DNA from 2 places in the Streptomyces sp. NPDC048255 genome. Region 1 is predicted to be linked to the other one. Evidence: predicted binding sites of a transcription regulator. Region 1 holds the regulator's gene; the other holds the start of a gene.

Region 1 (7,030 bases):
CCACGGTCGCCGGGATGTCCCCTGTGACGATCTTGCAGAACAGGCAGTCGGCCTGCGGTTCCCCGGCCATCGCTTCGCCTCCGTGTCGTTGATCGGTCCGGGCATCGTATCCCCGGAGCCGGGCGCGGAGGCCGTCAGGCCGGGGCCCGGCTAGGACCAGCGCCCGGTGCGGGCCAGCAGGACCGCCGTCGCCGCCGTCCCCGCGGTGGAGGTCCGCAGGACCGAGGGGCCCAGCCGGTACGGGTGGGCCCCGGCCGCGGCGAAGGCGGCCAGTTCCTCCGGGGAGACGCCGCCCTCGGGGCCGACGACCAGGACGATGGAGCCCGAGTCCGGCAGTCCGGCCGTGGCCAGCGCGCCCGAGGGGGCCTCGCGGTCCTCGTGGAGGACCATCGCCAGGTCGGCCCCGGCCAGCAGCGCGGCGACCTGCTTGGTGGACATGGCCTCCGCCACCTCGGGGAAGCGGACCCGGCGGGACTGCTTTCCCGCCTCCCGGGCGGTGGCCCGCCACTTGGCGAGGGACTTGGCTCCCCGGTCGCCGCGCCACTGCGTGATGCACCGAGAGGCCTGCCACGGCACGATCGCGTCGACGCCCGTCTCGGTCATGGTCTCGACGGCCAGTTCGCCGCGGTCCCCCTTGGGGAGTGCCTGGACCACGGTGATGCGGACCGGGGGCTGCGGTTCCTGTCCGGCCGAGGACACCGCGACCGTCAGGCGGTCCTTGCCCTCCGCGGACTTCACGACCGCCTCGGCCCAGCCGCCCCGGCCGTCCGTGAGGACCAGCGCCTCGCCCGGGTTCAGCCGCTTCACGGACACCGCGTGCCGGCCCTCGGGGCCCTCCAGGACGAACTCCGGTCCCGTGGGGACCTCCTCGACCACGAACACGGGGGCGGTCATGACGCACTCCTCATCTGCATTACCTTCAACGTGCTCTGTGCCTCGGCCAGTTCGGCCGCCAGCACCTCGACCAGCTCGCCCGCCGGCAGCGTCCGCGCCAGCCGGTGCCCCTGGCCCGCCCACAGGGCCATGCCCTGCGGGTCCCCGGCCGCGGCTGCGGCCTTGCGCAGCCCCGAGGTCATGTGGTGGATCTGCGGGTACGCGGCCGGGGCGTAGGGACCGTGCTCCCGCATGAACCGGTTCACCAGGCCCCGCGCCGGCCGGCCGGAGAAGGCCCGGGTCAGTTCCGTACGGACGAACAGCGGGTCCGTCAGGGCCTTCTTGTGCAGGGGGTGCGCCCCGGACTCCGGGCAGGCCAGGAAGGCCGTGCCGAGCTGCGCGGCCCCGGCGCCCGCCGTCAGCAGCGCCGCGATCTGCGCGCCCCGCATCAGACCGCCCGCGGCGACGATCGGCAGCCCCACGGCCTCGCGGACCTGCGCCACCAGCGCGAGCAGTCCCACGGCCGCGGTGCCGTCGGCCTGCGGGTCGTCGCGGTGGGTGCCCTGGTGGCCGCCGGCCTCCACGCCCTGGACGCAGACGGAGTCGGCGCCCGCCTCCTGCGCCGCCTTGGCCTCCTCGACGGAGGTCACGGTGACGACGGTGTGCGTACCGGCCTTGCGCAGGGAGGCGAGGACGGCGGACGAGGGGCAGCCGAAGGTGAACGAGACGACCGGGACCGGGTCTTCGAGGAGGATGGCGAGCTTGGCCTCGTAGCCGTCGTCGCAGGTGCCGATGATGTCCTCGGCGGCCAGGGAGACCTCGTACCAGCTCGCCTCGCCCGCCAGCTGCCCGCGGTACGTCTCGACGGCGGCCGGGTCCACGTACCCGGTCTGCGGCATGAAGAGGTTCACGCCGAAGGCGTGCCGGGTCAGCGCCCGCAGCCGTTTGATCTCCTGGTACATGCCGTCGGCGGTCTTGTAGCCGCCGGCCAGGAAGCCCAGCCCGCCCGCCTCGCACACGGCGGCGGCGAGCGGCGGGCACGAGGCGCCGCCCGCCATGGGAGCCTGCACGATCGGGTAGGGGGAGAGACCGTTCAGTGCGGTGGACATGGACGCATCGTGCCATGTCCCGCTCATCGCACCGAATCACGGCATTCGCCTGGCATAGTCCGCTTCCCCGGGGCCCCGTGCCCGCCCGCCGCGGCCCCCTGCCCAAGCACAGAGCCCGGCCCCGGGGGATCCCCGGGGCCGGGCTCGTGAGCGTTTCCGCGGACCGGTCAGCGGCCGGTCCGCGGACCGGTCAGCAGCCGGTCAGCGACCGTTGAAGGCGTCCTTCAGGCGGCTGAACAGGCCCTGCTGCCCCGGCGCGAACTGGCCCATCGGCCGTTCCTCGCCGCGCAGCTTCGCCAGCTGGCGCAGCAGTTCCTCCTGCTGCGCGTCCAGCTTGCCCGGGGTGGTGACCTCGACGTGGACGATCAGGTCCCCGCGCCCGCCGCCCCGCAGGTGCGTGACACCGCGCCCGTGCAGCGGGATCGCCTGCCCCGACCCGGTACCGGGCCGGATGTCGATCTCCTCCAGGCCGTCCAGCGTCTCCAGCGGGCACTTGGTGCCCAGCGCCGCCGCCGTCATCGGGATGGTGACCGTGCAGTGCAGGTCGTCCCCCCGCCGCTGGAAGGTGGGGTGCGGCAGCTCGTGGATCTCCACGTACAGGTCGCCGGCGGGGCCGCCGCCGGGGCCGACCTCGCCCTCGCCCGCGAGCTGGATGCGGGTGCCGTTCTCGACGCCCGCCGGGATCTTGACGGTGAGGCTGCGGCGGGAGCGGACCCGGCCGTCGCCCGCGCACTCGGGGCACGGGGTCGGGACCACGGTGCCGAAGCCCTGGCACTGCGGGCAGGGGCGCGAGGTCATGACCTGTCCCAGGAAGGACCGGGTGACCTGCGACACCTCACCGCGGCCGCGGCACATGTCACACGTCTGCGCGGAGGTGCCGGGGGCGGCGCCCTCACCGGAGCAGGTGGTGCACACCACGGCCGTGTCGACCTGGATGTCCTTGGTGGTCCCGAAGGCCGCCTCGTCCAGCTCCAGGTCCAGGCGGATCATGGCGTCCTGGCCGCGGCGGGTCCGCGAGCGCGGGCCGCGCTGCGAGGCCTGGCCGAAGAAGGCGTCCATGATGTCGGAGAAGTTGCCGAAGCCACCCGCCCCGAATCCGCCCGCTCCGCCGCCGCCTCCCGAGGAGGACAGCGGGTCGCCGCCGAGGTCGTAGACCTGCTTCTTCTGCGGGTCCGAGAGCACCTCGTACGCCGCGTTGATCTCCTTGAAGCGCTCCTGCGTCTTCGGGTCCGGATTCACATCCGGGTGGAGTTCACGCGCGAGGCGGCGGAAGGCCTTCTTGATCTCGTCCTGCGATGCGTCGCGGCGCACGCCGAGAACGGCGTAGTAGTCCGTGGCCACTTACGACTCCGCCAGGATCTGTCCGACGTAACGTGCCACTGCGCGTACCGCTCCCATCGTTCCGGGGTAGTCCATGCGGGTCGGTCCGACCACGCCGAGTTTGGCGACTGCTTCGCCGCCCGAACCGTAACCGACCGAGACGACCGACGTGGAGTTCAGTCCCTCGTAGGCATTCTCATGCCCGATCCGTACGGCCATTCCCGACTCGTTGGCCTCGCCCAGCAGCTTGAGGAGCACGACCTGCTCCTCCAGCGCTTCGAGCACCGGCCTGATCGTCAGGGGAAAATCGTGTCCGAAGCGGGTGAGATTGGCGGTTCCGCCGATCATCAGCCGTTCCTCGGCTTCCTCGACCAGGGTTTCGAGGAGCGTGGCGAGCACGGTGGAGACCGTGCTGCGGTCCTCGGCCTCGAAGGACTCGGGGAGGTCCTGGACGAGCGGGGGCACATCGGTGAAACGCCGGCCGACGACCCTGCTGTTGAGCCGGGCCCGCAGGTCGGCGAGGGAGGTCTCGCCGAACGGGCTCGGGCAGTCGACCAGCCGCTGCTCGACGCGTCCGGTGTCCGTGATCAGTACGAGCATCAGGCGCGCGGGAGCGAGCGAGAGCAGCTCCACGTGCCGGACGGTCGACCGGGTCAGGCTCGGGTACTGGACGACGGCGACCTGCCGGGTGAGCTGCGCGAGCAGCCGCACCGTACGGCCGACCACGTCGTCGAGGTCGACGGCGCCGTCGAGGAAGTTCTGGATGGCCCGGCGCTCGGGCGACGACAGCGGCTTGACCCCCGCCAGCTTGTCGACGAAGAGCCGGTAGCCCTTGTCGGTGGGGATCCGGCCGGCGCTGGTGTGGGGCTGGGCGATGTAGCCCTCCTCCTCCAGCACGGCCATGTCGTTGCGCACGGTGGCGGGCGAGACGCCGAGCCGGTGCCGCTCGGTGAGCGCCTTGGAGCCGACCGGCTCCTCCGTCCCGACGTAGTCCTGGACGATGGCGCGCAGCACTTCGAGTCTGCGTTCGCTGAGCATCGCGCACACCTCCAGCTGTGATCCGTTGCCTTGCTCGTTGCTGCTTGCTGCTTGTTCGACTGGCACTCCGAGCGTTCGAGTGCCAGAGATCCCCCGCTCAGTGTACGGCCGGGTAGTAAGACCCTGGCAAGGGCGGCCCGCCAGGGTAGCGTCGCCGCATGGACGTGCGTTGGGAAGAGGCGGGCTGGGAACGGCTGACCGGGCGGGCCGGCCGCAGGCGCCTGCCGGTGTGGGATTGCACGGCGGGGCTGGTGGTGGGGGACGACTCGGTGCTCCTGATCGACCCGGGTTCCTGCCTCCGGGAGGGGGCGGAGCTGCGGGAGCAGGCGGAGCGGCTGACGGGCCGCCGGGTGACCCATATCGCATTCACCCACGGACATTTCGACCACGTCCTGGGGGCGGCCGCCTTCTCCGGGGCCGAGGTGTTCGGGGCGGTCGGCCTGGACACGGTGCTGTCCCTGGGCCGCGAGGAGCTGCGCGAGAGCGCGGTACGGCACGGGCTGGCGGAGTCCGAGGCCGCCGAGGCGACGGCCTCGCTGGTGGTGCCGCGCCATCCCGTCTCGGGCGAGTGGACGCTGGACCTCGGCGGGCTGCAGGTGCTGCTGGCCAACGTGGGACCGGGCCACACCGGGCACGATCTGGCGGTCTTCGTGCCGGGCGGGCGCGAGGTGGTCTTCTGCGGGGACCTGGTGGAGGAGTCCGGCGAGCCCCAGGCGGCCGACGACGCGGCGCCGCGGCAGTGGCCCGCCGCCCTGGACCGGCTGCTGTCCCTGGGCGGGGAGGACGCGCTGTACGTACCGGGTCACGGAGCGGTGGTCACCGCGGGATTCGTACGTGAGCAACGCGCCACACTGGCGGCCCGTTTCGGCGTGTCGGAGGCATGACGGCCGGGGCTCTCCTACTGTCGGCCGGATGCGCGAGTACTCCCCCGACCTGACCCCGCAGTGGAAGCGCCCCAAGGCCGTGCCGGAGGTGGCTGCGGAGCCCGACCTGGTGGTGGAGGTCGCCGGGACGGACTTCTGCGGCGCGGTGGTGGCCTGCGAGGCGGGCACGGTGACCCTGGAGGACCGCTTCGGCAAGCGGCGGGTGTTCCCGCTCCAGCCGCGCGGCTTCCTGCTGGAGGGGGCCGTCGTCACCCTCACGCGCCCCTCGCGCGGCCCCTCCGCGCCCCGTCTGACCGCCTCGGGCTCGCTCGCCGTCCCGGGGGCCCGGGCGCGGGTGGCGCGGGCCGGGCGCATCTACGTGGAGGGCCGCCACGACGCCGAGCTGGTCGAGAAGGTCTGGGGCGACGACCTGCGCATCGAGGGCGTGGTGGTGGAGTACCTGGAGGGCATCGACGACCTCCCGGCCGTCGTCGCCGAGTTCGCCCCGGCCCCCGACGCCCGCCTGGGCGTCCTGGTGGACCACCTGGTCCCGGGCTCGAAGGAGTCCCGCATCGCGGCTTCGGTGACCTCCCCGGACGTCCTGATCGCGGGCCACCCGTACGTGGACGTCTGGCAGGCGGTGAAACCGTCCGCGCTGGGCATCTCCGCGTGGCCGGTGATCCCGCACGGCCAGGACTGGAAGACGGGCATCTGCCGCGCCCTGGGCTGGCCGGAGAACACGGGCGCCGCGTGGCAGCACATCCTGTCCCGCGTGACGTCCTACAAGGACCTGGAGCCGACCCTCCTGGGCCGCGTCGAGGAGCTGATCGACTTCGTCACTGTCGGCGGTACCGCTTGAACTTCGGCAGAGTGCCGAACTCGCCGGTCTCCAGCTTGAGGTCCAGGACGGGCAGCGGGACGGGCTCGCCGAACTGCGTCCTACGTTCGACCTTGTAGTCGGCGTCCTCCCCGGTCCCGGCCGGCTCGGTGAGGAGCAGGCACTCCGCCTCGAACGGATCGATGATCAGGTATGCGGGGACCTGGCCCGCCGCGTACATGGAACGCTTGATGCCGTAGTCAGCGACGGAGCTGTTCTTGGACACGACCTCGACGAGGAGCGTGATGGCCGGGGCGGGCACGAGCCTGCCTGGACCGTCGAAGGCGCCGTGCTCGACGACCACGAGATCCGGCTGCGGCTCCGAGGGCTCGCCGGGGATCGCGATGTCCTGCGTCTGCACCGGATACCACTTGTCGAGTGGAATCTGCTTTTGCACATGCAGGACGATCAGGTTGTGGACCCAATCGGGCCCGGCCATCATCACGATGTCCCCCCTGAGGAGCTCCGCCTTGAACCCTTCGGGGACCTCCAGGTCCTCGAAGGCTTGGACGGCATCCGTGATCAGCCGGTCATCCACAGCGGTCATCTCCGTGGTCCTCCGCATCCTGCCGCCGTCACTTACGGTGGCAGCCTAGGAACAGGATAGGCAGGCTCCTACCGATCCCGCCCGGATTCACCCGCGCGAGTGGTCAGTCCACCAGGTCCCGGACCACCGCATCCGCCAGCAGCCGCCCCCGAAGGGTCAGCACAGCCCGGCCCGCCTCGTACGGCGCGGCATCCAGCAGCCCGTCCGCGAGGGCCTTGCGGGACGCGGTCAGCCCGGCCGGTGCGAGCAGGGACAGCGGGACGCCGTCCACGAGGCGCAGCTCCAGCAGGATCCGCTCGACCCGCCGGTCCTCCTCCGACAGGAGCTCGCGCCCCGCTCCTGGGGAGCGCCCCTCCGCCAGGGCCGCCGCGTAGGCGCCCGGGTGCTTCACGTTCCACCACCG
Region 2 (7,030 bases), on a different contig from region 1:
TCTTCGACAGCTCCGTGCGGTCCACGCGGACGATCGTCTTGCGGTCCCCGACCTCCGCCCGCAGCTGCGCCAGCTTCTCGTCGACCTCCGGCCGGTGGGCGAGCGCCCGCAGCTCGTCCGCGTCCACGCCGAGGGGGAACTGCCGGACGTCGGTGAACCGCTTCTCGCCGTACCCGTTCTTGCCGCCCGGGACGATCCTGCGGTGCCACACCCCGCGCTCCGGCGTCCCGGAGGGCATGTACCCGTCCGCCACGCCGGTCGCGTCGTCGGTGGTCGCGCCGCTGATGAAGTTCGCCGACCACCGCCACGCGTGGAAGCCCAGCAGGTCCGCCCCGAGCATCCCCCACACCAGCTGCCCCCGGACGTCGTCCGGAAGCATGCGCATGAACTCGAACGAGGCCCACGGGGTGTGCGTGAAGTGGGCGATCCGCAGGTCCGGCCGCAGTGCGCGCAGCGCGCCCGGGACCAGGGCCAGGTGGTAGTCCTGCACCAGGACCCGGGCCCCGTCGGCCGCCTCCTCGGCGAGGGCTTCGGCGAAGGCCTGGTTGTAGGCGGTGTACGACTCCCACTGCCGCCGGAACCGCGCGTCGAAGACCGGCTCGCGCGGGATGTCGTACAGGTGGTGGTGGGTGAACCAGAGCACCGAGTTCGCGATGCCGTTGTACGCGTCGTCGTACACCGTGGGATCGATGTCCAGCATCCGGACACCCGGCTCGGCCACCCCCCGCCGGACCGCCTCCCGGTCCGCCTCCGACAGCGCCGCGCAGATCCACAGCGCCTCCGGCTGCTGTGCCAGCGCGGCGGAGAGGCCGGAGACGAGACCGCCCCCGCCGCGCCGGGCACCGAGGGTGCCGTCGTCGGAGAGGGCGTAGGAGAGCGGGCCGCGGTTCGCTGCAACGAGTACCTGAGAAGCCATGCGGCCAACCTAGCCCGGCCCGCGCTCGCTCAAACGTCCACAATCGTCATGCCACGCGGCGGTGCGCGTACTCCTTGATGCCCGCCATCGGCGGCCGCTCCTCGGTGTCCACCGGGTACGTCCGGGGCACGAACCCGTCCGGCCCCCGCTCGAACTGCGTCAGTTCCGGCCGTACGAGGTGCCCGCGCGAGAGCCGCACCTGCGCGGTGCGGTAGATCGCCGCGGCCATCCGGCCCAGCGCCTGCCCGCCCTGGTGGCGGTGGAGCCGTACCCCGACGTCCACCTGGGCCAGGGCGTCCAGGCCGACCGTGTGCAGGGCGTCCACCAGCAGGCCCAGCTCGACGCCGTACCCGACGGGGAACGGCAGCCGCTCCAGCAGGCCGCGGCGCACGGCGTACTCGCCGCCCAGCGGCTGTACGAATCCGGCCAGCTGCGGCCAGTGGAGGTTGAGGAGCGGGCGGGCGACGAGCTCGGTCACCCTGCCGCCCTGGCCGGGGGCGTCGCCGAGCGGGCGGTCGTACATCGCCTTCACGAACTGCACGTCCGGGTCGGTCAGCAGCGGTCCGACGATCCCGGAGACGAAGGCGGAGGAGAAGTCCCGCAGGTCGGCGTCGACGAAGCAGATCACGTCCCCGGTGGTGGCCAGCAGCGAGCGCCACAGCACCTCGCCCTTGCCGGGCAGTGCGGGTATTCGCGGCAGTATCTCGTCGCGGTGCACCACCCGGGCGCCCGCCTTCGCCGCGACCTCGGCCGTGCGGTCGGTGGAGCCCGAGTCGATGACGACCAGCTCGTCCACCAGCGGGACCGGCAGTCCCTCGATCAGCTCGCGCCGGATCACCTCGACGATGGCGCCGACGGTGGCCTCCTCGTCGAGCGCGGGCAGCACCACGCTGACCGTGGTGCCGGCTGCCCGTTTCCGCTCCAGCAGCTGGTCGAGCGGTCGGTCAGCGGCGGACCAGGAGCGGTCGGCCAGCCAGCGCTCCACCTCTTCCAGCACTTTCAGCACTCCCTGCCGTTCGGCGGTTTGACCCCATTGAGATCCATCTCGCGGTTCGGACGGTTGTCTCAACCACACGGGGCCTTCGGTTACAGTCTTGAACAACGCGAAGGACCATCGCATGTCGGGGGTCCTCGCGCACAAACGCCCGGGCGCGCCATAGAGCGCGCGGCCCGGTGCCATACCGCTCATCCAGAGGGGCAGAGGGACACGGCCCGTTGAAGCCCCGGCAACCCTCCAGTCGGTCTCGCGATCGCGTACGTCAGCGACATCAGCGAGGTCCCCGGCTAGGGAAGGTGCCAATTCCGTCTCATGGCGAAGTGCGCCATGGGGAAGATGAGGAGAAAGGGCCTCGCCATCATGGCTGCACAGACTGTCGCCACCTCTGCCGACCAGGTTTCTGTCGACCTGGGACCCGCCACCGGCCTTTCCTGTCGTGAGTGCGGTACCCGCTTCGAGCTCGGTCCCATCTTCGCGTGCGCCGAGTGCTTCGGACCTCTGGAAGTCGCCTACGACCTTCCCACCGGGAACCCCGAGGCCCTGCGTGCCGCGATCGAGGCCGGCCCGAACAACATCTGGCGCTACGCCCCGCTGCTGCCCGTCCCCGCGGACGTGGCCTCCAAGCCCAGCCTGAACCCCGGCTTCACCAAGCTCGTGGACGCGGCCAACCTGGCCAAGGAGCTCGGCGTCACCGGCAAGCTCTACGTCAAGGACGACTCCGGCAACCCGACGCACTCCTTCAAGGACCGCGTCGTGGCCATCGCCGTCGAGGCCGCCCGCGCCTTCGGCTTCACCACCCTGTCCTGCTCCTCCACCGGCAACCTGGCCGGCGCCGTCGGCGCCGCGGCCGCCCGGGCCGGTTTCCGCTCCTGCGTGTTCATCCCGCACGACCTGGAGCAGGGCAAGGTCGTCATGGCCGGTGTGTACGGCGGCGACCTGGTCGGCATCGAGGGCAACTACGACGACGTCAACCGCTTCTGCTCCGAGCTCATCGGCGACCCGCTGGGCGAGGGCTGGGGCTTCGTCAACGTCAACCTGCGTCCGTACTACGGCGAGGGCTCCAAGACCCTGGCGTACGAGATCTGCGAGCAGCTCGGCTGGCAGCTGCCCGACCAGATCGTGATCCCGATCGCGTCCGGCTCGCAGCTGACGAAGATCGACAAGGGTCTGCAGGAGCTGATCAAGCTCGGCCTCGTCGAGGACAAGCCCTACAAGATCTTCGGCGCCCAGGCCGAGGGCTGCTCCCCGGTGTCGACCGCCTTCAAGGCCGGACACGACGTGGTCCGCCCGCAGAAGCCGAACACCATCGCCAAGTCGCTGGCCATCGGCAACCCGGCGGACGGCCCGTACGTCCTGGACATCGCGCGGCGCACCGGCGGCTTCGTCGAGGACGTCACCGACGAGCAGGTCGTCGAGGCCATCAAGATCCTCGCGCAGACCGAGGGCATCTTCGCCGAGACCGCGGGCGGCGTGACCGTCGGCGTGACGAAGAAGCTCATCGAGAACGGGCAGCTCGACCCGGCGCTGACCACGGTGGTCCTGAACACCGGTGACGGTCTCAAGACCCTGGAGGCGGTGGCCGCGGAGAGCGGGCAGACCGCCACCATCCGCCCGAGCCTGGACGCGTTCCGCGCCGCCGGCCTGGCCTGACCACTTCTCCTCCGCCCTACCGGAAAGGCAGTAGCGCCATGAGCGTCAACGTCCGCATCCCCACCATCCTGCGCACCTACACCGGCGGCAAGGCCGAGGTCCCCGCCGAGGGCGCGACCCTGGCCGAGGTCATCGAGTCCCTGGAGAAGAGCCACCCGGGCATCGCCGCGCGCGTCCTGGACGACCAGGGCAAGCTGCGCCGCTTCGTCAACGTCTACGTGAACGACGACGACGTGCGTTTCGAGGGCGGGCTGGAGGCCGCGACCCCGGACGGTGCGGGCGTCTCGATCATCCCGGCCGTCGCGGGCGGCTGACCTTCCCGTAGGTGACACGCGAAAACCGTAATTGCCCCCTCCGCTAACAAGCGGAGGGGGCAATTCTGCTTGATTGGGCGCGGTAGAGTTGGGGAAGTCCCCTCCGCTGTTCTTGCCCGCCGCATATGAACGGGCCGCGTGAGGGTCGACATCGGGTCAATGTGCAAGTGCGGTATGGGGCTTTGGCGCAATATGCCTGGCCCGAGTTGCCCTGCGATATGCCAAATTTTCACTCTTTTTCAATGTTTCTGGGTGTCCAGAATTCTCGTCGGATTGACCTGTTGCAGACAGCACTCGCGCAGATACATTCAGCCTCGGTCGACGCGTTCCGACGCAAGTGATGACCCGGGAGCGCGAAGTGCGTTCCTGCGCAAGGGCCAGTAATAGGGGAGTTAGGCATGGCTCAGGGCACCGTCAAGTGGTTCAACGCGGAGAAGGGCTACGGCTTCATCGCGGTCGACGGTGGTGCGGATGTGTTCGTCCACTACAGCGCCATCCAGATGGACGGGTACCGCACCCTTGAAGAGGGTCAGCGGGTCGAGTTCGAGATCTCGCAGGGCCAGAAGGGTCCGCAGGCGGACATGGTCAAGCTCGCACTCGGCTAGTCCTGGCGCGATCGACCGCCCACGCACTGTGTTCTACGTTCCACACACGCACGAGGGGCCCACATCCTGGACACGGGATGCGGGCCCCTCGTGCGTCGTGGCCTGACGACCCGTGTCCCGCCTGTGTCTTCACCGGGCGTTGCCCGAAGCCGCTTGCACTCGCGGGGGTCGAGTGCTAATCATTGGCGTTAGCACTCTCCAAGTGAGAGTGCTACCAAACGAGGACCGGGTCGGTGAGGCCCGCAGGGTCCGGCGGGAAGGAACCGCCGGGCACGCAGGCCGTCCGTCGCGGGCGCGGGCGCGGTCCGGAGCAATCCACCCCTGTCCGGGAGGACCACTTCAGATGGCCAAGATCATTGCGTTCGACGAGGAGGCCCGGCGCGGTCTCGAGCGTGGGATGAACCAGCTCGCCGACGCCGTCAAGGTCACCCTTGGCCCCAAGGGTCGCAACGTCGTCCTTGAGAAGAAGTGGGGCGCCCCCACGATCACCAACGATGGTGTCTCCATCGCCAAGGAGATCGAGCTCGAGGACCCGTACGAGAAGATCGGCGCCGAGCTGGTCAAGGAAGTCGCCAAGAAGACGGACGACGTCGCCGGCGACGGTACGACCACCGCCACCGTGCTCGCCCAGGCGCTCGTCCGCGAGGGCCTGCGCAACGTAGCCGCCGGCGCCAACCCGATGGCCCTCAAGCGTGGTATCGAGAAGGCCGTCGAGGCCGTCTCCGCCGCCCTGCTCGCCCAGGCCAAGGATGTCGAGACCAAGGAGCAGATCGCTTCCACGGCCTCCATCTCCGCCGCCGACACCCAGATCGGCGAGCTCATCGCCGAGGCCATGGACAAGGTCGGCAAGGAAGGCGTCATCACCGTCGAGGAGTCCCAGACCTTCGGTCTGGAGCTTGAGCTCACCGAGGGCATGCGCTTCGACAAGGGCTACATCTCGGCGTACTTCGCCACCGACATGGAGCGTATGGAGGCGTCGCTCGACGACCCGTACATCCTGATCGTCAACTCCAAGATCGGCTCGGTCAAGGACCTGCTGCCGCTCCTGGAGAAGGTCATGCAGTCCGGCAAGCCGCTGCTGATCATCGCCGAGGACGTCGAGGGCGAGGCCCTGTCGACCCTGGTCGTCAACAAGATCCGTGGCACCTTCAAGTCCGTCGCCGTCAAGGCCCCGGGCTTCGGTGACCGCCGCAAGGCCATGCTCGGCGACATCGCCATCCTCACCGGTGGCACCGTCATCTCCGAGGAGGTCGGCCTCAAGCTGGAGAACGCCGGTCTCGACCTGCTCGGCCGCGCCCGCAAGGTCGTCATCACCAAGGACGAGACCACGATCGTCGACGGTTCGGGCGACAGCGACCAGGTCCAGGGTCGCGTCAACCAGATCCGCGCCGAGATCGAGAACTCCGACTCGGACTACGACCGCGAGAAGCTCCAGGAGCGCCTCGCGAAGCTGGCCGGCGGCGTGGCCGTCATCAAGGCCGGTGCCGCGACCGAGGTCGAGCTCAAGGAGCGCAAGCACCGCATCGAGGACGCCGTTCGCAACGCGAAGGCGGCCGTCGAGGAGGGCATCGTCGCCGGTGGTGGCGTGGCCCTGCTCCAGGCCTCCTCGGTCTTCGAGAAGCTCGACCTGTCGGGTGACGAGGCGACCGGCGCCAACGCCGTGAAGCTCGCGCTCGAGGCCCCGCTGAAGCAGATCGCCGTCAACGGTGGTCTCGAGGGTGGCGTCGTCGTGGAGAAGGTCCGCAACCTCACCGTGGGCTGGGGCCTGAACGCCGCGACCGGCGAGTACGTGGACATGATCGCCGAGGGCATCATCGACCCGGCGAAGGTCACCCGCTCCGCCCTGCAGAACGCGGCGTCCATCGCGGCCCTCTTCCTCACCACCGAGGCCGTCATCGCCGACAAGCCCGAGAAGGCCGGTGCCCCCGCGGGCGGCGGCATGCCGGGCGGTGACATGGACTTCTGATCGGCCCCTGGCTGATCGGCTGTTCTCGAACCGAGGGCGGCACCCTCTCCTGACGGAGGGGGTGCCGCCCTCGGGCGTTCGCGGGGCCGTCTCAGGCGGCGGGGCGCGCGACGAAGACGACCTCTTCGTGGTCCGCGCCCAGGGCGATGTTCAAGGACGCGTCCAGGGCGTGCGCGAGGCGGCGCAGCAGGGGAAGCGTGGGCACCGCGTCCGCCCCCTCCACCCGGGAGATCTTCGCCTGCGTGAGCCCGGCCCGCGCCGCCAGCTCGGCTTGGGAGAGCCCCAGCGCCTTGCGCCGGTCGTAGATGGCCTTCGCGAAGGCCATCGCCAGCCGGATCTCCGCCCGCTCGGCTTCGACCTCGGCGGACTCGCGGTAGCCCTGCGCGGCCTTCCGCTCCCGGTCCAGCTTCCAGCGGGTGTGGTTCATGAGGGGTGGCCCGCCGTTCAGAACGTGGTGTCGAGGGCGCAGTCGAAGGGTGCCGGGACGTGCAGTGCCTCGCCGAAGGACACCGTCGTCCGGGAGCGGTAGCCGTGCGGGGACGGGTCGTGGAAGCAGGTGATCTCCGCGTCCTGCATGTCGAC

Evidence for each region. The regulator HrcA, encoded in region 1, represses chaperone genes, less so after heat shock. The targets are predictions, from matches to a motif close to TTNGCACTCNGNNNNNCNGAGTGCNAA.
Region 2: the regulator HrcA is predicted to act here: its motif matches at 4,671-4,697, upstream of groL (chaperonin GroEL).

What each region holds. Positions count from the first base shown of each region.
Region 1 covers NZ_JBEZMA010000003.1:13,785-20,814, forward strand. Annotated here, with positions in the region: gene AB0D94_RS04005 (histidine triad nucleotide-binding protein) at 1-70, opposite strand, end outside; gene AB0D94_RS04010 (16S rRNA (uracil(1498)-N(3))-methyltransferase) at 151-894, opposite strand; gene AB0D94_RS04015 (nitronate monooxygenase) at 891-1,982, opposite strand; gene dnaJ (molecular chaperone DnaJ) at 2,184-3,323, opposite strand; gene hrcA (heat-inducible transcriptional repressor HrcA) at 3,324-4,340, opposite strand; gene AB0D94_RS04030 (MBL fold metallo-hydrolase) at 4,499-5,224, shown strand; gene AB0D94_RS04035 (DUF3097 domain-containing protein) at 5,253-6,062, shown strand; gene AB0D94_RS04040 (Uma2 family endonuclease) at 6,040-6,627, opposite strand; gene hemW (radical SAM family heme chaperone HemW) at 6,731-7,030, opposite strand, start outside.
Region 2 covers NZ_JBEZMA010000013.1:14,989-22,018, forward strand. Annotated here, with positions in the region: gene AB0D94_RS13435 (trehalose-6-phosphate synthase) at 1-916, opposite strand, end outside; gene AB0D94_RS13440 (glucosyl-3-phosphoglycerate synthase) at 963-1,913, opposite strand; SAM riboswitch class I at 2,099-2,256, shown strand; gene thrC (threonine synthase) at 2,274-3,563, shown strand; gene AB0D94_RS13450 (MoaD/ThiS family protein) at 3,602-3,877, shown strand; gene AB0D94_RS13455 (cold-shock protein) at 4,276-4,482, shown strand; gene groL (chaperonin GroEL) at 4,826-6,448, shown strand; gene AB0D94_RS13465 (helix-turn-helix domain-containing protein) at 6,540-6,875, opposite strand; gene AB0D94_RS13470 (Uma2 family endonuclease) at 6,893-7,030, opposite strand, start outside.